4 regions of the Streptomyces sp. NPDC006798 genome follow, and region 1 is predicted to be linked to each of the others. Evidence: riboswitches for the same ligand, from Rfam matches in the RefSeq annotation. Region 1 holds a riboswitch; each other region holds the start of a gene.
What was found. Region 1 has a riboswitch for cobalamin ahead of metE (5-methyltetrahydropteroyltriglutamate--homocysteine S-methyltransferase). Riboswitches for the same ligand answer to the same signal wherever they lie in the genome.
Positions count from the first base shown of each region.

Region 2: linked by a shared signal. The riboswitch ahead of ABZ714_RS18780 (cobalamin biosynthesis protein) and the one ahead of metE (5-methyltetrahydropteroyltriglutamate--homocysteine S-methyltransferase) in region 1 are both predicted to bind cobalamin.
Region 3: linked by a shared signal. The riboswitch ahead of ABZ714_RS16720 (CbtB domain-containing protein) and the one ahead of metE (5-methyltetrahydropteroyltriglutamate--homocysteine S-methyltransferase) in region 1 are both predicted to bind cobalamin.
Region 4: linked by a shared signal. The riboswitch ahead of ABZ714_RS32535 (DUF4430 domain-containing protein) and the one ahead of metE (5-methyltetrahydropteroyltriglutamate--homocysteine S-methyltransferase) in region 1 are both predicted to bind cobalamin.

Region 1 is NZ_JBEYIS010000003.1:115,799-121,343, reverse strand. It holds gene ABZ714_RS02875 (cytosine permease) at 1-439, shown strand, start outside; gene ABZ714_RS02870 (nitrilase-related carbon-nitrogen hydrolase) at 436-1,407, shown strand; gene ABZ714_RS02865 (carbon-nitrogen hydrolase family protein) at 1,404-2,363, shown strand; cobalamin riboswitch at 2,502-2,654, shown strand; gene metE (5-methyltetrahydropteroyltriglutamate--homocysteine S-methyltransferase) at 2,837-5,155, shown strand.
Region 2 is NZ_JBEYIS010000025.1:43,836-49,380, forward strand. It holds gene ABZ714_RS18770 (putative cobaltochelatase) at 1-597, opposite strand, end outside; gene ABZ714_RS18775 (cobyric acid synthase) at 594-2,330, opposite strand; gene ABZ714_RS18780 (cobalamin biosynthesis protein) at 2,507-3,517, opposite strand; cobalamin riboswitch at 3,726-3,868, opposite strand; gene ABZ714_RS18785 (hypothetical protein) at 4,113-4,334, opposite strand; gene ABZ714_RS18790 (inorganic phosphate transporter) at 4,347-5,545, opposite strand, start outside.
Region 3 is NZ_JBEYIS010000021.1:71,991-77,535, reverse strand. It holds gene ABZ714_RS16745 (hypothetical protein) at 1-44, opposite strand, end outside; gene ABZ714_RS16740 (hypothetical protein) at 615-938, opposite strand; gene ABZ714_RS16735 (SigE family RNA polymerase sigma factor) at 935-1,438, opposite strand; gene ABZ714_RS16730 (exonuclease) at 1,479-2,129, opposite strand; gene ABZ714_RS16725 (histidine phosphatase family protein) at 2,239-2,838, opposite strand; adenosylcobalamin (AdoCbl) riboswitch at 2,958-3,099, shown strand; gene ABZ714_RS16720 (CbtB domain-containing protein) at 3,110-3,349, shown strand; gene ABZ714_RS16715 (CbtA family protein) at 3,376-4,215, shown strand; gene ABZ714_RS16710 (hypothetical protein) at 4,327-5,545, opposite strand, start outside.
Region 4 is NZ_JBEYIS010000079.1:4,202-9,746, reverse strand. It holds gene ABZ714_RS32545 (trypsin-like peptidase domain-containing protein) at 1-2,330, opposite strand, end outside; gene ABZ714_RS32540 (CU044_2847 family protein) at 2,327-2,716, opposite strand; cobalamin riboswitch at 2,939-3,081, shown strand; gene ABZ714_RS32535 (DUF4430 domain-containing protein) at 3,204-3,695, shown strand; gene dhaK (dihydroxyacetone kinase subunit DhaK) at 3,943-4,929, shown strand; gene dhaL (dihydroxyacetone kinase subunit DhaL) at 5,028-5,545, shown strand, end outside.

The DNA.
Region 1 (5,545 bases):
CGTCGTGGTCGGGATCGTGTCGCTGGTGGTCGCCCTGCTGATCCCGGACGACTACATCGGCAGCTTCAACAACTTCGTCCTGATGATGCTGTACTTCCTGGTCCCGTGGACCGCGGTGAACCTGGTCGACTTCTACTTCGTCCGCCGGGGCAAGTACGCCATCGCCGAGATCCTCAAGCCGGACGGCATCTACGGCCGCTGGGCCTGGCGCGGGGTCGCCGCGTACATCATCGGCTTCATCGCGATGGTCCCCTTCTTCTCCACCAGCTTCTACGTCGGCCCGGTCGCGGACGCCCTCGGCGGCGCGGACTTCTCCTTCGTCGTCGGGCTGACCGTCTCCGGCGTGCTGTATCTGCTGTTCTCCCGGAACCTGGATCATGAGGCGGAGGCCGCCGCCCGCGCGGCGAGCGAGATCGAGCTGGAGGGAGCCGCCCGATGAGCGTGCCCGCACACCGCCCCGCCGACACCACCGGTACCGGCAGCGCCGGAGCCACCGCGAACTCCGGGAGCACGGCCGGAGAGACCGGGACCGGGACCAGCGGCCCCGGGGCGGCGTCCGGCGCGGCCGGGGACACGGTCACGGTCGCCGTCTGCCAGATCGCGCCGCAGGTCGGCGACCCCGAGGGGAACCGGCGGCGGATCCGTACCGCGATCGAAGCGGCGGCGGAGCGCGGCGCGCGTGTCGTGGTCCTGCCCGAGCTGGCGAATACCGGCTATGTCTTCACCGGCCCGGACGAACTGCGGTCCGTCGCGGAGCCGGCGGACGGCACCACGATCCGGGAGTGGGAGGCCCTGGCCGCCCGGCACGACCTGGTCGTCGTCGGCGGCTTCGCGGAGCGCGGCGAGCACGGAGCGGTCCACAACTCCGCCGCCCTCGTCGACCGGACCGGGCTGCGCGCCACGTACCGCAAGGCGCATCTGTGGAACGGCGAGAAGACCTGGGGCTTCACCCCCGGGGACGGGCCGCCGCCGGTCGTCGACACGCCGTACGGCCGGATCGGGTTCATGGTCTGCTACGACCTGGAGTTCCCCGAGTGGGTCCGGCTGGCGGCGCTCGACGGAGCCGAACTGCTCTGCGGCCCGGTCAACTGGCCGCTGTACCCGAGGCCGGACGGCGAGCGGCCGGGTGAGATCGTCCGCGTCCAGGCCGACGCCGCGGTCAACCGGATGTTCGTCGCCGTAGCCGACCGGACCGGCACCGAACGAGGCCAGGACTGGCTGGGCGGCAGTGCGATCGTCGACGCCGACGGCTACCCCGTGACCCCGCTGCGCCTGGGCGAGGAGGCGGTCCTCACAGCGGCCCTCCCCCTCGCCGACGCCAGGGACAAGGCCATCAGCGAACTGAACGACGTCCACGCGGACCGGCGCCCGGCGCTGTACGGACGTACCCGGGAGGAGCCGTCATGACCACCACCGTCGCCGTCGTCCAGCAGCCGCCCGCCCTGCTCGATCTGGAAGAGTCGCTGCGGCGCGCCGCGGCCTACGTCGCCGAGGGCGCGCGGGCGGGCGCCGATCTCGTGGTCTTCCCCGAGACCTGGCTGACCTGCTACCCGGCCTGGGTGTTCGGCCTCGCGGGGTGGCGGGACGCCGAGGCCCGACGCTGGTACGCCCGGCTGCTGGAGCAGAGCCCGGTTCTCGACCCCGGGGGCGACGACGCCCTCGCCCCGGTCCGGGCCGCGGCCCGGGAGCACGGGGTGACGGTGGTCCTCGGCCTCAACGAGCGGGCCGCGCCCGCCTCCGGCTCCCTCTACAACTCCCTGCTGACGATCGGCCCGGACGGCGGCACCCTCAATGTGCACCGCAAGCTGACGCCCACCCACACCGAGCGGATCGTCTGGGCGCCCGGGGACGGGGCGGGGCTGCGGGTCGTCGACACCCCGGCGGGCCGGGTGGGGTCGCTGGTCTGCTGGGAGCACTTCCATCCGCTGGCCCGGCACTCCCTGCACGCACAGCACGAGGAGATCCATGTCGCGGCCTGGCCCGACATGCCGGAGAGCCATGTGATCGCGGCCCGCTCGTACGCGCTGGAGGGCCGCTGCTTCGTGGTCTCGGCCGGACTCGTGCTCTCCACCGACGACGTCCCCGCCGATCTGCTCCCCGCCTACCGGGCCGGGGTCGGCCCGGACGCGCCCGAGGACGGTCTGCTCTTCACCGGGGGTTCGAGCGTCGCGGGCCCGGACGGCTCCTGGGTGATGGCACCGGTCTACGGCGAGGCGCGGCTGCTCACGGCGACCCTGGACACCGCCGGGCGGTACGGGGAGACCCTGGACCTCGATGTCGCGGGCCACTACGGCCGCCCCGACGTCTTCTCCCTCTCCGTCGACCGGACCCGGCGCGACAGCGGGGTCGACTTCACGGACTGAGGGCGCCCGGGCCCCGGGTCGTAGGGATCACGAGGAGGGGTGAGGTCCGGCAGCCGGACCTCACCTGACAGTGCGCCCGGCGGCACCGTAAGCTGACCGGCGCAGCTGGTTCGCCCCGTCAGCCGGACGGGAGCGTCGTAAGAGGGAACCCGGTGGGAATCCGGGACTGCCCCGCAGCGGTGAGCGGGAACGACCGCCGTCATACGCACTGGGCCCGGCCGGGTCTGGGAAGCGACGGCCAGTAGGTGTCCGCCGGAGGTCCGGTGGATGTGCCCGCGAGTCCGAAGACCTGCCCGTTGCCCGCACGCGGACGATTCCGCGCGCGGACATCCCGGTGACCTCGTGGGCGGGTCGGCGTACGGACCAGCGGTGATCCGCGCCTCACGGCGCGTCGGCAGCGCCGGTACGTCACTCCTTCGCACCCTCGTCCCGTCGCCGGGATCTCAGGGATTCATCTCGTGAAGGAGATCTCCGTGACATCGAAGTCCGCAGCCGCGGCGGCCCGGGCCACCGTGTACGGCTACCCCCGGCAGGGGCGGAACCGGGAGCTGAAGAAGGCGGTCGAGGGCTACTGGAAGGGCCGGACCACCGCCGACGCCCTCCGTGCCACCGCCGCCGAACTGCGCGCCGCCAACTGGCGCGAACTCGCCGAAGCCGGTATCGACGAGGTCCCCACCGGTGACTTCTCGTACTACGACCACGTTCTCGACACCACCGTGATGGTGGGCGCGATCCCGGCCCGGCACCGTACCGCCTTCGCGGACGACCCGCTCGACGGCTACTTCGCCATGGCCCGCGGCACCCAGGACGTGGCGCCGCTGGAGATGACCAAGTGGTTCGACACCAACTACCACTATCTGGTGCCGGAGCTGGGACCCGACACGGTGTTCGCCGCCGACTCCGGCCGGCAGGTCGCGGAGCTGACCGAGGCACTGGCCCTCGGTCTGACGGCCCGCCCGGTGCTGGTCGGCCCGGTGACCTATCTGCTGCTCGCCAAGCCCGCGCCGGGGGTGGCCGGGAACTTCGATCCGCTGACCCTGCTGGACCGGCTGCTCCCCGTCTACGCGGAGGTCCTGGCCGACCTCAGGGCGGCGGGCGCCGACTGGGTGCAGCTGGACGAGCCCGCCCTCGTCCAGGACCGCACCCCGGCCGAACTCAACGCCGTCGCCCGCGCCTACCGCGACCTCGGCGCCCTGACGGACCGTCCGAAACTGCTGGTCGCCTCCTACTTCGACCGGCTCGGCCGGGCCCTGCCCGTACTCGCGGCGTCGCCGGTCGAAGGGCTCGCCCTCGACTTCACCGAGCACGCGGGCGCCCAGTTGGGCGAGCTGGCCGCCGTCGGCGGACTGCCCGGGAAGCGCCTGGTCGCCGGTGTGGTCAACGGCCGCAATATCTGGATCAACGATCTGGCGAAGTCGCTGGCCACCCTGGGCACCCTGCTCGGCCTGGCCGACCGGGTCGACGTCGCCGCCTCCTCGTCCCTGCTGCACGTCCCGCTGGACGCGGCCCTCGAACGCGATATCGACCCGCAGGTCCTGCGCTGGCTCGCGTTCGCCCGGCAGAAGACGGCCGAGATCGTCACCCTCGCCAAGGGCCTGAGCCGGGGCACCGACACCATCGCGGGCGAGCTGGCGGCGAACCGGGCCGCGCTGGCCTCCCGCGCGAACTCCCCCATCACCCGCGACCCGGCCGTCCGCGCCCGTACCGCGGCGGTGACCGAGGCGGACACCCGCCGCTCCCGGCCCTACGGCGAACGGACCGTCGCCCAGCGCACCCGGCTCGGCCTGCCGCCACTGCCGACCACCACCATCGGCTCCTTCCCGCAGACGGACGAACTGCGGACGGCCCGTGCCGATCTGCGCGCCGGACGGCTCGACACCGCGGCCTACGAGGTACGGATCAAGGCCGAGATCGCCGAGGTCGTCGCCTTCCAGGAGAAGACCGGTATCGACGTACTGGTCCACGGCGAACCCGAACGCAACGACATGGTCCAGTACTTCGCCGAACAGCTCACCGGCTATCTCGCCACCCGGCACGGCTGGGTCCAGTCCTACGGCACCCGCTACGTCCGCCCGCCGGTCCTCGCCGGGGACATCTCCCGCCCGGCACCGATGACCGTCCGCTGGACCTCCTACGCGCAGTCCCTCACCGACCGCCCCGTCAAGGGCATGCTCACCGGCCCCGTCACCATGCTGGCCTGGTCCTTCGTCCGCGACGACCAGCCCCTCGCGGACACCGCCCGCCAGGTCGCCCTCGCCCTGCGCGACGAGGTGGACGACCTGGAGGCGGCCGGAACCGCCGTCATCCAGGTCGACGAACCCGCCCTCCGCGAAACCCTCCCCCTGCGCTCCGCCGACCACGCCGACTACCTGGCCTGGGCGACGCAGGCGTTCCGCCTGTCGACGTCCGGCGCAGCGCCGGGCACCCAGATCCACACCCATATGTGCTACGCCGAGTTCGGCGACATCGTCCAGGCCATCGACGACCTCGACGCCGACGTGATCAGCCTGGAGGCCGCCCGCTCCCATATGCAGGTCGCCCATGAACTCGCCGCCCACGGCTACCCCCGCGAAGCCGGCCCCGGCGTCTGGGACATCCACTCCCCCCGCGTCCCCTCCCCCGAGGAGGCGGCCCGACTGCTGCGTACGGCCCTGAAGGCCATCCCGTCCGAACGCCTCTGGGTCAACCCCGACTGCGGCCTCAAGACCCGCGCCTGGCCGGAGACCCGCGCGACCCTGGAGAACCTGGTCACGGCGGCCCGTACGATCCGCGAGGAACTGGCGGACGGCTGACGAACGGCCCGGGGGCGGAGACGCGCGGGCGTCTCCGCCCCCGGGGACGTATGGGGCAAGCGCCGTAGAAACCAACCCCGAGCACGCCCAGGGCCGGTAACCAGCCGATGTGGATCACTCGGCTCTCTGTACGCAGCCGCTTTCCGGCACGCCCCGGGCCTCCTGAGCACCGGCACATGGCCGACTTCATCTGTTGTCACTGCCATTTGTTCCGGCCACCTGAGCCACACCCTGCTCTTGACGGTGCTCATGCCATACGTGAACCTCGCGCAGTGCGCTGTACGGCATACGCAGAAACCCGGGGGTCTGTACGTACTCCGCCCATGAGGCTTCCACGGACACCGCCTCCGTCCGACGGTCACCACCAAGGACGCTCTGCGACGAGTGCGT
Region 2 (5,545 bases), on a different contig from region 1:
CGTCAGCCCGAACCGGTCGAGCAGCTGCGGACGCAACTCGCCCTCCTCCGGATTCATCGTCCCCACCAGCAGGAAACGGGCCGCGTGCCGCACCGAGACGCCCTCGCGCTCCACATACGAGGCCCCCATCGCGGCCGCGTCCAGCAGCACATCCACCAGATGGTCGTGGAGGAGGTTCACCTCGTCCACGTAGAGGATGCCGCGGTGCGCGTCGGCGAGCAGTCCCGGCTCGAAGGACTTCACGCCCTCCGCCAGGGCCCGCTCCATATCGAGCGCGCCCACCAGCCGGTCCTCGGAGGCGCCCACCGGCAGCTCCACCATCCGCGCGGGCCGCTCCCCGCCGGGACCCGTCTCGTGAGGCCCGTCCGGGCAGTCCCGGTAGGGCTCCCGGGGATCGCAGGAGAACCGGCACCCCGGCACCACCGCGACCGACGGCAGCAGCGCCGCCAGCGCCCGGACCGCGGTGGACTTCGCGGTCCCCTTCTCGCCGCGCACCAGCACCCCGCCGACCCGCGGGGAGACCGCGTTCAGCAACAGGGCCAGCCGTAGATCGTCCTGGCCGACGAGGGCCGTGAACGGATAGGGCGTCGTGCTCATGCCTCTCCCTCCGGGTCGTTGTCCGCTTCTGTGTCGTCCGTCTTGCCTGTACCGCCTGTGCCGGGTATCCCGGCCGGGTCGTCCGCGGCGCTCCCCCGGCGTGAGGGCACCGACTCCGGGTCCGGCCCCACGGCCCCCGCCGCGACGCCCCCGGCGCCGCCCGGCTCCGGGGCCGCCCCGGTGGCCGAGGCGCCCTCCGGGACCGGGTCCGGCGCCCCCGGCGGCACGAACGGCAGGCCCGGCGGCGGCCCCGACTCGATCAGCCGGAGCAGCCCGTCCGTATCGGCGTGCTCCTCGATCAGCTCGCCCAGCCGGTCCAGCTGCTCCTCGCGCAACGCGTCGAACGAGGTGTCCGGCGCCGGGACGAAACGCCGCCCCGCCGCCGCGGCCACCCGGCGCAGAAACGCCCGGCGGAAGCCGTCGCTCTCCAGCGACCCGTGCCAGTGCGTGCCCCACACCTCCCCGACCCGGCAGCCGTCGAGAAACGGCTCGCCCCCGAGGATCTCGGCGACCCCGTGATGGATCTCGTACCCCTCGACGGGCTCCCCGAGCGCCGAACCCGAGGGCCGGGCCAGCGTCTTGGCGGCCGCGAACCGCACCCGGACCGGGAGCAGCCCCAGCCCCTCCACCGTCCCGGCCCGGGACTCGACCTCGTCCTCGATCAGCTCGCCGAGGAGCTGGAAACCACCGCAGATCCCCAGCACCGGACGCCCCTCGGCGGCCCGGCGCGACAACGCGTCCGCCAGCCCCCGGCGGCGCAGCCAGTCCAGCGCCCTGACCGTGCCCCGGGTGCCCGGCACGACCACCAGATCGGCGTCCACCAGCTCCTCGGGCCGGTCCACGAACCGGACCACCACACCGGGCTCGGCGGCCAGCGCGTCGACATCCGTGAAGTTCGACATCAGGGGCACCGCGCAGACCGCGACCCGGAGGATCTCCTCGCCCACCGGCGGCGCCACCAGCGACTCCCGGACCGCGCCCCGCAGCGACACCCGCAGCCCGTCCTCCTCGTCGATACCGAGCCCGTGGGCGTACGGCAGCACCCCGTAGAACGGGCGGCCCGTCACCGACGTCAGCATGTCGAGCCCCGGCCGCAGCAGCCCCGCGTCCCCCCGGAACTTATTGATCAGATACCCCGCCACCAGCCGCTGGTCCACCGCGTCCAGCAGGGCCGTCGTACCGAAGAAGGAGGCGAAGACCCCACCGCGGTCGATGTCCCCGACCACCAGCACCGGCAGCTCGGCCGCCCGGGCCACGCCCATGTTGACCAGATCCGTACGGCGCAGATTGATCTCGGCCGGACTGCCCGCCCCCTCGCAGATCACGGCGTCATACGTGCCCCGCAGCTCCTCCAGGCACTCCAGCACCGTGGTCAGCAGCTCGGAGCGCCGCCCGCCGGAGCCGAAATAGCCCCGGGCGCTCATCTCTCCGACGGCTCTGCCCAGCAGGACCACCTGGCTCGTCCGGTCGCCCCCCGGCTTCAGCAGCACCGGATTCATCAGGGCCGTGGGCTCGATCCGGGCCGCCCGCGCCTGCATCGCCTGCGCCCGGCCGATCTCGGCACCGTCCCGGGTCACGAACGAGTTCAGCGACATGTTCTGCCCCTTGAACGGGGCGACCTTCACCCCGCGGCCCGCCAGCCAGCGGCAGATTCCCGCCGTGACCACGCTCTTGCCCGCGTCCGACGTCGTCCCGGCGACCAGCAGCCCGCCGCCGCGCTTCCGCCCGGCCATCGCCGCCACCCCCTTCCGTCCTGCCCGATGCCTCCGAGGAGGCCCTGCCGATAAGTCGTGCCGTCGTCCCGGGAACCGCGGCCATCCCTCCGCCGCGCGTCCCGGATCTCATGCTGGACCCCGACCGGAAATCTCGTCGGGCCCTGTGGACCGATGTCCGGTCGGAGGAAAATCCGTCACCCGCCCCGGGCAACCATCGCCGGCGCCCGACCGGCCCCCGTCCCCGTCCCGGCCGCCGTGAGCCGTCGCCCCGCCGCCCGCCCGGCGATCAGCCGCCCCGCGACACATACCCCCAGCGCCAGCGCGCTCACCCGCCGCGAGAGCCGTACCGCCCGCTCGATGTCCCCGACGGCGACCCGCCGGGCCCCGCCGTTCAGCACGGCCCGGTGCTCGACCCGGCCGCCGTACGCCAGCGTGCCGCCGAGCCGGACACCCAGCGCGCCCGCGAACGACGCCTCGACCGGGCCCGCGTTGGGGCTGGGATGCCGGTGCGCGTCCGCCCGCCAGGCCCGTACGGCACCCCGGGCGTCCCCGCCCGCGACCACGGCGAGCGCCGCCGTCAGCCGCGCCCCCGGGGCGCCCACCAGATCGTCCAGCCGGGCCGACGCCCAGCCGAACCGGCGGTAACGGGGCGAACGGTGCCCCACCATCGCGTCCAGTGTGTTGACCGCGCGGAATCCGACCAGCCCCGGCACCCCCGCCACCGCGCCCCACACCAGGGCGCCGACCACGGCGTCCGAGGTGTTCTCGGCGACGGACTCGACCACGGCCCGGGCGATCTCCGGCCCGTCCAGGGCCTGGGGATCACGTCCGCAGAGATGGGGCAGTCGCGCCCGGGCGGCGTCGAGGTCCCCGGCGGTCAGCGCCGCGCCCACCGCCCCGGCCTCCCGCGCCAGGGACGTACCTCCGACGACGGCCCAGGTGGCGGCGGCGGTCAGGGCCACGGCGGCGGCGGGCTGCCGGCGCGCGGCACGGGCCGCCACGGCCGCGACGGCGGCGGCGCCGCCCGCGCATCCTGCGGTATACAGCGCGCCCCAGCCCCGGTGGTCACGCCACAGCAGCCGCTCGGCCGCGCCCGCGGCCCGCCCGAAGGCGGCGACGGGATGGCCCCGGCGGGGGTCGCCCAGCAGCAGATCGCCGAGGAGACCGGCGGTGGCGCCGATGGCGAAGACCCGGTCCGCCCGCATCGCTCAGTGCCCGGGGGAGAGGTGGGTGAGGGAGCCGGGAAGGGCGTCAGCGGCGCGGCACGTGCCGTAGGCGTTCATCGGATCCCCGGAAGAGCCGGAAGAGCCGGAGGGCCCCGAAGGGCCGGGGGACCCGGGTGCGGCCCCGTGAGCGGGGGCCGTGACGATGCCGCGCATGGCGAATTGTCCTCACTCAGGGTGTCCGCGCCCTGGTTCGACGTGAAACGGCGGCGAGAGTTCCTGGCTCCCGGGGATGTGCTCCCCGGTGACAGTGGCGGGACCGCGCCGGATTCGCACCGGCTTCCTCTGCTGCCTCCGTAGTGGCCCCGGCAGTCCACCACGGGGTGAGAAGGGCCGTCAACTCGCCCCTGACCTGCGACGGAGCAGTGTGCGCAGGGCCACATCCAGCAGCCGGGACCGGGAAGGCGACCAGGAAGACGGCGGGGAAAGCGGAGAGCCGGGTCCGACCCGTCGGGGGTCGGACCCGGCTCTCCGCGGCCGTGGGGACGGCCGGGGCCCGAGCTGATCCGGCGGATCAGGGGGCCGGGACGCTGAAGACGATCAGCCGGATCGGCGGGTCGGGAGAGACCCGCGGGGATCAGGTGACGATCAGATAGATCCCGTACCCCACCGCCACCGTGCAGAGCACGAAGCAGGCGTAGGCGCCGGTACGGGCGAGGGGCGCGGAGCCGCCGTTGGCCGCGGCGGCCTCCTGCTTGGTCAGGCCGATGACTCCCAGGGCAAACAGGCCCACGAGGAGGACGGTGCCGACGAGGCTGACACCGAAGACGGAGCCGAGGGCTTCCCAGTCGATTTTCATGGTGATACGTCCTTACACCGCGGCCGGGCTGGCCGGACCGGTCTCGGGGGCCGACGGCGCGGAAGCAGGGGTGGTGGAGGGGATGGTGGTCTTCAGCTCGCCGTCCTCGACCACCCCGGCGGGCGGCGGGGTGACGGCGGCCATGGCGGTGGTGACGACACCGGGGGAGTCCTGGCCGTCGCCGGAGGAGCCGGTGCCACCGGTGCCGGTGGTGTCGTCGTCGACGTCGTTCACATTGGTGTGGTCGACCACCTGGCGGCGCGAGACGACCCAGATCGCGGCGGAGGAGGCGACGAGGAAGACCGCCACCGCGGCGACGCCCCAGTCACCCTGCTTGGTGACGAACTCGGAGGCCGCGGCGACCAGGCCGGCGGCCGGAAGGGTCAGACCCCAGGCGACGAACATCCGGGTGGCGGTGGACCAGCGGACCACGCCGCCCTTGCGACCCAGACCGGCGCCCATCACGGCACCGGAGCAGGAGTGCGTGGTGGAGAGGGAGAAGCCGAGGTTAGAGGAGGCCAGGATGACCGTCGCGGCACTGGTCTGGGCGGCGAAGCCCTGCTGCGGCTGGAGGTCGGTCAGACCCTTGCCCATGGTGCGGATGATGCGCCAGCCGCCGAGGTACGTACCGAGGGCGATGGCCACACCCGCGGAGACGATGACCCACATCGGAGGGTTGGAGCCGGGGGCGAGGATGTCGCCGGCGACCAGGGCCAGGGTGATGACACCCATGGTCTTCTGGGCGTCGTTGGTGCCGTGCGCCAGGGAGACCAGACCCGCGGAGGCGATCTGACCCGCCTTGTACCCCTTGTCGGTGGCCTTGAGGTCGGTGTTGCGGCCGATCCGGTACGTCAGCCGGGTGCCGATGTAACCGGCGAGGCCGGCGACCAGCGGAGCGGCGATGGCCGGGATCAGGACCTTGGTGATCACCGTGCCGCCGTTGACCGAGCTGAAGCCGACGGAGGCGACGGTCGCGCCGATCAGACCGCCCATCAGGGCGTGCGACGAACTGGACGGCAGTCCGACCAGCCAGGTCAGCAGATTCCAAAGGATGGCGCCGACGAGCGCCGCGAAGATGACTTCTGGGGTGATGCCTGCCTCGTCGACGATGCCACTGGAGATCGTCTTGGCGACCTCCACCGACAGGAAAGCGCCGACGAGATTGAGCACGGCGGACATGGCCACCGCGGTCTTGGGCTTCATGGCGCCGG
Region 3 (5,545 bases), on a different contig from region 1:
GGCCCGGCGGTCGGGCGGTCGTCGGTCAGGGACTGGTCGGCCATCGGGCTCCTCGTACGGTTCGTACGGTCGATTACTCGACACGCATACGTACGTTCGCCCCTACGCGGTTGACACGCTGTGACGCACCTCACGAACCGCGCCGCGCTCCTGGCGAGGCCCTTTGCTCCGATTGCCCTGCTGGGCGGGTGTTGTCGGGCGACCGTGCGCCGTCGTGGGCTTGTCGCGCAGTTCCGCCCCCTATGCCTTCGGCAATGGGGGGACCCCCAGCGCCTCGGCCCTCCGGGTGAGGCCCACGCCACCCACCCAGCCGGGCGAAGGTAGTCGGGCGACCGCGCGCCGCCCTGGGCTGGCCGCGCAGTTCCCCGCGCCCCTGAATACTCTCCCTCTGCACCGGCCCTGGAAAAAGGGGCACTGCCCTTGGGGAGGAGGCTCGCCTCTTTACAAGGACGTTGAGGAGGGCAACCTAGGGGCTCGGGGAACTGCGAGACCAGCCACGGACGGCGCACGGTCGCCGGACGACACCCGCCCAGCAGGGCATTTGGCGCAAAAGGCCGCGCCCGGAGGGCCGAGGCGCTGGGGGTGCCCCACCCCCGAGAACGCAGCGCCCCGCGTCAGGGCGACGGGTGCGGCATCGTGGCCGAGGGGGACGGGCGCGAGGGCGTCGGGGAGGCCGTCGCCATCGGGGCCGTCGAGGCGTCCGCGGGGTCCACCGGGCCCGGGCCAGGGCCGGGTGCCGCGTCCGGCCGGACCACGAGCAGCGCCACCACCGTCACCGCCACGCAGAGCAGCCCCGCCCCCGCCGCCCTGCGCCGTCGCGTTCTGGCCCTGGCCCGGTCGGTGATGACGGCCGCTTCGGCGGGCCGTACCCGTCCGGCGGCCCGGGCGGCCGCCGTCCGCAGCCGGTCCGCCACCAGTTCGTCGTGGTCGGTCGTCACGGCGATCCCCCGTCCGTCGTCCGTGCAGGATGGTCGTCGAGCAGTCCGGCGAGTCTGGCCCGCGCCCGGGAGAGGTGGGTCTTCACGGTCCCGGTGGAGAGCCGGGTCTCGGCGGCTATCCGGTCCACGGGCAGATCGCAGACGTAGTAGAGCGCCGCGCACTGCCGCTGCCGCGCGGGCATCCCCCGCAGCGCCCGTTCGAGATCGACGGCGCCCGGCCCGGGGCCGTCGCTGACGGCGGGGTCGCCGCGCCGCCGCCAGGCCCGCTGCCCCCGGACGACCCGCCGCCACCGGCTGACGGCGAGCCGCCATGCCACGGTCCTCACCCACGCCTCGGGCCCCAGGTCCTCGGCCAGCCGCCGCCGGTGCCCCCAGGCCCGGACGAACGCCTCCTGCACCACGTCCTGCGCCTCGTGGAAGTCGCCGGTCATGACGTACAGGTGGCCGGTGAGCCGGTGCACGGAGCGGGTGTAGAAGTCCGTGAACTCCTCCTCGGTCAAACGTCAGCTCTCCTCGCCGGTGTACGGATCCCCGCCGACGTTACGCGGCGCCGTCCGGGGAGCCCCGACGCGGGTCGCCGCCCCGGCGGGGCCGCTCGCCGGGCCCGGGGGCGTACCGCTCGAGTACGGCGTCGAAGACGGCGGCCAGCTCGGCCGCGTCCTCGCCCGCGTGGTGGGTGTGCGGGAGTCCCTTCAGCCCGGTCGCCGCCTTGATGGTGCTCTTGTGGGAGCGGCGCCATTCGGCGCCCGTCAGACCCATCCAGTAGCTGCGGAGGTCGATTCCGGCGCCGGTGGCGCCGAAGGGGCTCGCGCCGGTGAAGCGGACGAAGTACCAGTGGACGAACATGCCGTCCCAGACGGCGGGCGCGGCGAGGAAGACCGGGCGGCCGATCCTCCGCAGCCCGTCCACCCAGCGGGCCGCCCGGGCCATCGCCGCCTCGGGCGCGGGTGCCTCGCGGAGCAGCCGGTCGCGGTCGAGCCCGGAGACGGCGAGGGCCTCGGGGACGACTTCGTCGGAGATGGGCCGCAGTTCGGTGTAGAAGGCCAGGTCGGGGCGGCCCGCGACGGACATGCCGAGGGAGAGCATGCTGTACGGCCCCGGGATGGGACCGTCGGCCTCGACGTCCACGGCGACGTACAACTCGGGGAGAACGGCGGCGGGACGGCCGGTCGGACCGGTGGGTGGGTTCACGCGGCGCAGCGTAGACGGGTACGGCACCGCCGGGCCACGGGTTTGCGGGCGGCCCGTCGCCCCCGGGCGGAGCCCCCGGCCCCGGAAGGGAAGGGCGGCCGGAGCGGCGTCACGGCCCCGCGTCCCGTCCCTCAAGGCGCGTACCCAGGCGCAGATTCCAGCGGCGGCCGTCGCCCGACAGGTCGGTCCGGCTCAGCGGGGGTACGTCCAGCCGCCAGAACGTCTCCGGGGGCAGTGCCAGTGCGTGCAGTACGGCCACGCGGACGACGGCCGCTTCGGCGACGGCGAGTACCCGGCGCCCGGCGGGGCCGTGGGCGAGGCCGTCCAGCCAGCCGCCGACCCGGGCGCGGAGGTCGAGCAGCGATTCGCCGCCGTGCGGGGCCGACGCGGGGTCGCCGAGCCAGTCGGCCATCGCGTCCGGTTCCGTACGGGCCGTCTCGTCCAGTCCTCGCCCCCGCCAGCGCCCCAGGTCCCAGTCGGCGACGGCGGGCTCGATCCGGGGCCCGGGGCCGAGGCCGAGTTCGGCGCAGGTCTCCCGGCAGCGGGCGGAGGGGGCGGTGAGGACGGTCCGTCCGCCGCGCGGTACCCGGTCGGCGGCGGCGCGTGCGGCGGCCCGGCCCGGCTCGTCCAAGCCCTCGCCCGGGTCGAACCGGGCGGCGCGGACCGCCGCGGTCGCCGCCGCCGTCAGCAAGGTGACCCGTACCACCACACCACCGTCCCCTCCGGCCGCTCCTGTGGCCGTCCGTCCCATCTTCGGCCCCGGGCGCGGGATCCGGCCCGGGGTAGTCGAATACGCGCCATGGCGGCGGGGGTTCGGGCGCGGTACGGTCGCGTGGACATGACGAGGATGTGATGGAAGTCCGGTGCAAATCCGGCACGGTCGCGCCACTGTGAACCCGTCTCCCCGGCGGGAAGTCAGACCCGGCGTCCTCGTCTCTAGGCACCACGAACGGGACGCGTTGTTCCCCCTGGAGGTTGTCATGGCCCAGTCGGCCGTACCCGCCGCTCCGCTCACCCCCGCACCGGCCCGCACGCCGGTCGCCGTCGCTCCCCTCTCCCTCCGGGAGATCGCCCCCTGGGCGCTCTTCACCGGAATTCTGGCCCTGATCCTGCTCTACTTCGTCGGCGCCGAGCAGGGCGCGGTCGCCCTGGTCTCCGGCGAGAGCGTCCACGAGTGGGTCCACGACGGCCGTCATCTGCTCGGCTTCCCGTGCCACTGAACCCCGGTACGGGAGAGAGACGGCGGATGAACCCGACGGACATCAACACCCACAGCAACACCATCACCGACACCGACACCGAGCAGCACACTCCCGCGCCCACCGGCTCGGGGACCGTCCGGGCACTGCTGGTCCGGGGCATGCTGGCGGGCCTGATCGCCGGGGTGTGCGCCCTGGCCGTCGCGTACTTCCTGGGCGAGGGCCCGGTCGACGCGGCCATCGCGTTCGAGGAGGCGGACGCCCATGACCACGGCGGCGAGGAACTCGTCAGCCGGGCCGTGCAGTCGACCGCCGGACTCGCCACCGGCGTCCTCGTCTTCGGGGTCGCCGTCGGCGGGATCGCGGCGCTCGCCTACTGTGTGGCGCTCGGCCGCTCCGGCCGCTTCGGGCCGCGCGCCACGGCCCTGCTGGTGGCGGTCGGCCTACTGCTGAGCGTCTATGTCGTGCCGTTTCTGAAGTACCCGCCGAATCCGCCCGCCGTCGGCGATCCCGACACCATCGGGCAGCGGACGGTCCTCTACTTCCTCATGGTGGTACTGGGCGTGGCGCTCACGGTGGGGGCGGTGATCGCCGGCCGCCGGCTGGCGCCCCGTACCGGCGCCTGGTACGCGGCGGTGATCGCGGCGGCGGGGCTGGTACTGGCCGTGGGGCTCGCCTATGCCTTCCTGCCGTCGTTCGACGAGGTGCCGAAGGGGTTCCCGGCCGCTGTGCTGTGGGAGTTCCGGCTGGCGACGCTCGCCGTACAGGCCACGCTGTGGACGGTGTTCGGCCTGGTCTTCGGGGAGTTGGCGGAGCGGCTGCTGACCCCGGCGAAGGCGCGGGCGGCCCGCCCGGCCGCGACGGGGGCGGTGACGGCGGCCGGCTGACGGTCACGGGACGACACACCTGGTGTCCCGAGGCGCCGCGCGCATACCTGTGCCCCGCCGGATCTCCGGCGGGGCACAGGTGCCGTCTGCCCACGTGGCCGCGTACCCGTGTCAGCCGGTCGTGGCCGGGAACGTCACGGCGATCTCCTCCGGCGCGGTCCCGGCCGTGCCCCGGCAGACCGCCTCGACGGGCGCGGCCCCCGGCACGGCCGCCAGCCGTGCCACTACCTCCCCCAGGCACCGCTTCAACGCGCGCTGCCCGTAGTAGTTGGGGTACAGGACCTCCCGGGCCTCGTCGGCGGGCGGTTCGGCCGCCGTCCGGGGGACGTACCGCGCCCACTCCGCCCGTTCGGCACCGGGCGCGGCGATCGTCCCGTCGGCGGCGAAAGCGGTCCGCGACGCCTGCCCGCCGCAGACCTGATGGCCTTCGAGCAGCCCCCCGACGTCCACGAAGTCGGCGCCGGAGCGGCGGGCGGCGGCCCTGATCCGGTCGTTGAGCGCGCCGCCGACCCCGGTGGCGAGCCAGCGCAGATCGCGGTCGTAGAAGGGGCAGCCCGCGACGCCCCAGCGGTCCCGGCCGTTCTCGTCGAGCCGGGTCGTCGCGCCCGGCTCCCCCGAGGCCAGCGGCAGCGGATACGACTGGACGACGACCCGTGGCATCGAACCGGTGCCCTCGACCGCCGCGCGCACCGACGCGACGGCCGCCGCCACCTTCTCCCCGACCGCCGCGACGCGCTCGGCCGCCGGGCCGGTGATCCGCCGGTCGGTCGAGCAGTCGGTACGGTCGCGCCAGGCCGCGGCGCAGGCCTTCATGGTGTCCGTCAGACGGACGTCGTCGCCGCCGATCGAGACGACGACGGTCCGTACGTCGTACCGGGCGGCCAGCTTCCGCAACTGTTCGAGCTGCGCCTCGTGGCTCCGTACGGCCCGGGACGGCGCCTCGGCCCCGGCGGTCGAACAGGCGATGTTGTGGTGGCGGACGGTGTCCGTGGTGAGGGTGAGGACATCGGAGCGGCGGCAGTCGTCGGTATAGACCCGGCGCGGTACGGCTCCGGAGGCCCCGGCCGTCGTCCTGGTCCGGTCCGTGGCATCGCGCAGCGCGGCCGGAACGCCGCCGTCGCCGCCGAGCCCTTCCGCGTTCCCGGCCCAGCGGGCCCCTTCCCCGGCGAGGAAGCCGTCCCCGAGCGTCACCAGCGCCACCGGCCGGGCGGGCGGCGCGGCCCCCGGCTCGTCGGCGGTGGTGATATCGGGGCGCGGCGACTCGGGACCCGGTTCGACGGGCCCGGGGCCCTGGGCCACCACGGGGCCGGTGGGCCTGGGTACGGGCCCC
Region 4 (5,545 bases), on a different contig from region 1:
ACGTCCCGGACGGTGCCGAGGACTCCGGAGAGCACCCGGTCGTAGTCGTGGTAGCGGAGGTACTGCCGCAGCAGTTCGTGGCGGGCCTCCGGGGTCGGCGCGGTCCGGTGGGCGGCCAGGGCCTTCAGTACGCCGAGGGCCGGTTCGGCGCCGGACTCGTCCTCGGCGGCGATCGCGAGGGCCCGGGAGGCGGCTTCCGCCGCGCGGTCCCGGCTCTCCTCCCGGGTGGCGTGGAACATCGAGAGGGCCACCAGGATCAGCAGGACGACCAGGGCGCCCGCCGAGAGCAGGGCCCGCCTTCGGCGGAGCCGGGCGCGGCGGTGGTCGTGCCCGGCGGCCAGGTAGTGCCGTTCCGCTTCGGTCAGTTCACCGGGCCGCTCGTCGGCCCACTGTCCGGCCCGCGCGGTCTGGAGCGCCGTGGGCAGCATCTGCGGGGCGCGTCCGGCCTCTTCCCAGCGGTCCATGTCCCGTCGCAGCGATGCGCGCCACTCCAGGAAGGCCCGGTCGGCGGTGGTCCAGCCGGCCAGTCGGTCCCAGGCGCCGATCAACGCCTCGTGGGCGAGTTCGACGGTCTCGGTGCCCTCGGCGTCGAGGTCGGTGACGAGGAGCCGGGTCCCCGCGAGGAGCCGGGCGATCCGCCACTCCCCGGCGTCCAGTTCGGTGCGGGGTACGGTCCGCCGGGTCGGCGCGGACCGGCCGGGCGGGATCCGCACGAGCCGGGTGAGGAGGCGGCGGGCGGTCTCTTCGTCTTCGAGCGGTACGCAGCGGTCCCAGGCCGGTTCGGCGTGGTCGCCCACCGCGCCGGTGACGCCGCCGATCTCCTCGTACGCCCGGTGGGTCAGCAGTCCGTGTTCCTGCCGCTGCCACAGCAGATCGAGGGTGAGGGCGAGCAGTGGCAGCCGGCCCGGTCCCCGGCCGGTGTCGGCGAGGATACGGTCCGCGAGATGGGGCTGGTAGGAGATGCCGGGTACGGCGTCGACGGGCTTGTCGACGATCTCGCGGAGCCGGTCCGGGGCCGGTGGGGCGAGAGTGTGCAGCCGGCCCGCGGTCTCCGGGCCGAACCGGGGGTGGGCCAGTACCTGTTCCAGGAAGTCGGCGCGCAGGGTGGTCAGTACGCGGACGGTGTCGGGCAGCGCGTCGCCGGTGAGCAGGTCGGCGCATGCGCCGACGGCGTCCGGCGGCAGTCCGAGGACTTCTTCGAACTGGTCGACCACGAGGAGCAGCCGGTCGGCGTCCCGCAGCCGCAGGAGCCGGGCCACGGCGTCCGCCGGGCCGTCGCGGCGGAGTACCGCGGCGAGTTCGGCGACCCGTTCGGGGCGCTCGGCCTCCGGTAAGCCGGGTTCGAGCAGGGGCAGCAGGGCCGCGGCGAAGGCGGTCGGCGGGCTGCTGCCGGACGCCGGGCGGAAGACCGCCACCAGGGCGCCCCGGGCCCGCAGCCGGGGTGCCACCCCGGCCAGCGCCAGGGACGATTTGCCGGAGCCCGACGGTCCCACGACGACGACCCGCCGCCCGGCGGTGAGCGCCCGTGCCACCTCGTCGCTCTCGGCCTCCCGGCCGTGGAAGTGCGCGGCGTCGGCCTCCTCGAAGGCGGCGAGTCCCCGGAACGGCGACGGCGGCAGGGTGACGGCGCGCAGTTCGGGGCGGGCGGCGAGCAGCCCGCCGGTGGGGATCAGATAGCTGACCGCCGGTTCCCCGGCCTCGGCGACGGCCATCATGCCGACCACGCCGGAGAGCCGGTCGTCCCAGACGGGGCCGCCGCTGAAGCCGCGCGACACGGGGTAGCCCCGGCCGTCGAGATCGGCCTGTACCCAGCCGTCGGCCTGCCGTCCCCGGAGCACTCCGGCGTGCCAGACACCGCCGGGCCGGCCGGCCGGGATCCCGAAGGCCCGGACCCGGTGCCCCCAGACCTCGCCGGGGTCCACGAGCCGTACCGGGCGGGCGGCGGGCAGGGGGGCGTCGAGCCGCAGTACGGCGATATCGCCGGGCGCGGCGGCTGCGGCGGGGCTGCCGCCGGGTGCCCGGGGTGCCGTCCACTGCTCCACTCCGGCCGTCGTCGACGGCGCCTCGCCGTCACGCCGCGCGGCGGGTACGAGGGGGAGGTCGACCCGGATCCGGGCGGTGGGCGGCGGGGCCGCGTCCCCGGCCGTGCCGAGCGCCGCGTCGACCACATGCGCGCAGGTCAGGGCGATGGTGTCGGAGACCAGGAAGGCCACGCCGACGGTCTGTCCCCGGCTGTCGCGGACCCGGAGGACGGCCGCGTCCGGGGCGGGCGGGCCCGGCTCGGGCGCGGCCGTGCTCCGGGGGCCCGACGGTGGCTGCGGCCCCGTCATCCCGCGGTGTCCGCCCCCGGTGCGCCGGGCTGCGGATTGCGCCAGGTCAGGGTGACCTTGAAGTTGGCCTGGCCGGTCGTCCGGGAGATCACCACATCCGCCTCGGCCGACAGGGAGAGCCCGAACTCGATCCCGATCTCGTCGGGTCGCCGGGCCATGTCGCGGAATCCGTCGACGAAGTTCTCCGCGACCGGCCGGATCCCGGCCAGCATTTCATCGAGCGACCTGGTCGCCCTGGCCACGACCTGTCCGGGACGGGCGACCTGGACCAGCCCTTCCCCGGCCTCCTCGATCTGGACCCGGACGACACCGGCCGGGTCCGGCGGAGCGGAGCCCGTACCGTCGTCGCCCGGCCCGGATACGGGCAACTCGACCAGATACACCATGCTTCCCCCTGCGTGAATCCGCGATGCCGGAGGTCCGCACCCTACCGATCCGCCGGTTCGCCGGTGCCGGAACCTTCGAACTTCCATCTGCGTACCGGAATCCGACGATCGGTGAACGGACGGGGTGCCTGGGGTGCGGACCCGGTGAGGGCGATGCGGGGCAGGGCCGCGTCCGGCTGTCAACACCCCTTGGCCGGGCGGCCCTTGGAACCGTACGATGCGTCTGCCCGAGCGCCTTCGGGCCATAACTGAATGGCTGTGCGAACGGGGGAAGCCGGTGGAATTCCGGCACTGACCTGCAACCGTGCGCGGCGCCCGGTGGCGCCGCCAGAGTCGGAGCGCCCGCCGCACGGCAGGTCCGCTTCCACTGCCACGGTCTGCGGTGCGACAGCCCTCCCGGCCCCGGATCCTCCTGCCCACGGCGGGACGGAGCGGTACGCCCGAACGGGTTCGTACCGTCGGCCCGGTCCGGCCAGAAAGGCCCGCCATGTCCCTCGGTACGACGCGCCGCGCCACGATCGCCACCGCCGCCCTGAGCCTCGCGTTCACCGCCCTCGCCACCGCCCCGGCGACGGCCCACGGCACCCCGCACACCAACGCCCCGATCAGGGTCGGACTCACCGTCCAGGGCCCGGACGGACCCCTGTTCCAGGGCAAGGTCAGAACCAGGGGCCATGACGTCACCACCGCCAGTGGGGGTACCCACCAGTGCGACGGCACCAATGGCGGCGCCCACGCCTCCAAGGTGCCCACCCCCACCGCCGCTCTGGACGACGCGGCCCGTAAGCACGGCTTCACCTGGGACGGCACCTGGTACGCCTCGTTCGACGACTTCTTCGTCGACACCATCAAGAACGTCAGCGGCGGCACGTCCGCGTACTGGAGCATCGCCGTCAACGGGACTCCCACCCCCGTCGGTGGCTGCCAGTTCAAGCTGAACCCGGGCGACCAGGTCTCCTTCACCTGGACGTCCTTCTGACCGGTCCGGCGTTCGCGCCCCCGGGGACCGGCCGTATCCGGTCCCCGGACGGGCCGCCGCGCCGTCCGGCCCCGGGTCAGGGGGGCCGGACGGCACGGCGGCCCGGTGGCGGTCCTCCGCGAAAGGACGCTCCCGACTGATACTGGTTCGGATGTCCGCCCCCGGGAGCCCGGGGAGCGACCGACCGAGCCGCCCGGCCCGATCACGGGGCGCCGCCCGCCAGCCCGCCGAGGAGAGACCGTTGCGCATGTTGATCAACGTCCCCGAGACCGTCGTCGCCGATGCCCTGCGGGGGATGGCCGCCGCCCATCCCGAGCTGACCGTGGACGTGGAGAACCGGGTGATCGTCCGGCGGGACTCGCCGGTGGCCGGGAAGGTGGCGCTGGTGTCCGGCGGCGGGTCCGGGCACGAGCCGCTGCACGGGGGGTTCGTGGGGCCCGGGATGCTCTCCGCCGCCTGCCCCGGGGAGGTCTTCACCAGCCCCGTACCCGATCAGATGGTCCGGGCGGCGGCGGCCGTGGACAGCGGGGAAGGGGTGCTGTTCGTCGTCAAGAACTACACGGGCGACGTCCTCAACTTCGAGATGGCCGCCGAACTGGCCGAGGACGAGGGCGTACGGCTGGCGAAGGTGCTGGTCGACGACGATGTGGCGGTGACGGACAGTCTCTACACGGCGGGGCGGCGGGGTACCGGCGCGACCCTCTTCGTGGAGAAGATCGCGGGCGCCGCCGCCGAGGAGGGCGCGCCGCTGGAGCGGGTGGCGGCGATCGCGCGGCGGGTGAACGAGGTGTCGCGGAGTTTCGGGGTGGCGCTCGGCGCCGTGACGACCCCGGCGAAGGGCAGCCCGACGTTCGAGCTGCCCTCGGGGGAGCTGGAGCTGGGGATCGGTATCCACGGCGAGCCGGGGCGGGAGCGGCGGGCCATGATGACCTCCCGGGAGATCGCCGACTTCACGGTGGACGCCCTGGTCACCGACCGGCGGCCGAGCGGTCCCGTACTGCTGCTGGTGAACGGGATGGGCGCCACTCCGCTGCTGGAGCTGTACGGCTTCAACGCGGAGGTGCACCGGGCGCTCGGGGAGCGGGGTGTGCCCGTGGCCCGTACCCTCGTCGGAAACTATGTGACGTCCCTCGACATGGCGGGCTGCTCGGTGACGCTGTGCCAGGCGGACGAGGAACTGGTACGGCTCTGGGACGCGCCGGTACGGACCCCGGCGCTCCGCTGGGGCGGCTGAGGAGCACCCCCGGCCGGCCGGGGCCGGTTCCGCGCACCGTACGAACGACCGACGACCATCGCGTACATCAGGAACGGACACCGCACCCGGGAGGGCCCGTGCTCGACGCCGAATTCTTCCGCCGCTGGCTCGCGGCGGCCGCTGCCCTGGTCGACGAGGAGGCCGCCCGGCTCACGGAGCTGGACTCGGCGATCGGGGACGCCGATCACGGGGCCAACCTCCAGCGGGGGTTCGCGGCGGTGACGGCGGCCCTCGCCGCCGGGACCGAGGCGACCCCCGGCGCCGTGCTGACCGCGGCGGGCAAGGAGCTGATCTCCAAGGTCGGGGGCGCGTCCGGGCCGCTCTACGGCACCCTGCTGCGGCGTACGGGCAAGGCGCTGGGCGACGCGCCCGAGGTCACGCCCGGCGACTTCGCGGCGGCGCTGCGGGAGGGCGTCGCGGCGGTGGCGGCACTCGGCGGGGCGCGGGCCGGGGACAAGACCATGCTGGACGCGCTGGAACCGGCCGTCGCCGCCCTCGGGGATTCCACCGACACCTTCGCGGCCGCCCGGGACGCCGCCGGACAGGGCGCGCTGGAGACCGTTCCGATGCGCGCCCGCAAGGGCCGGGCCAGCTA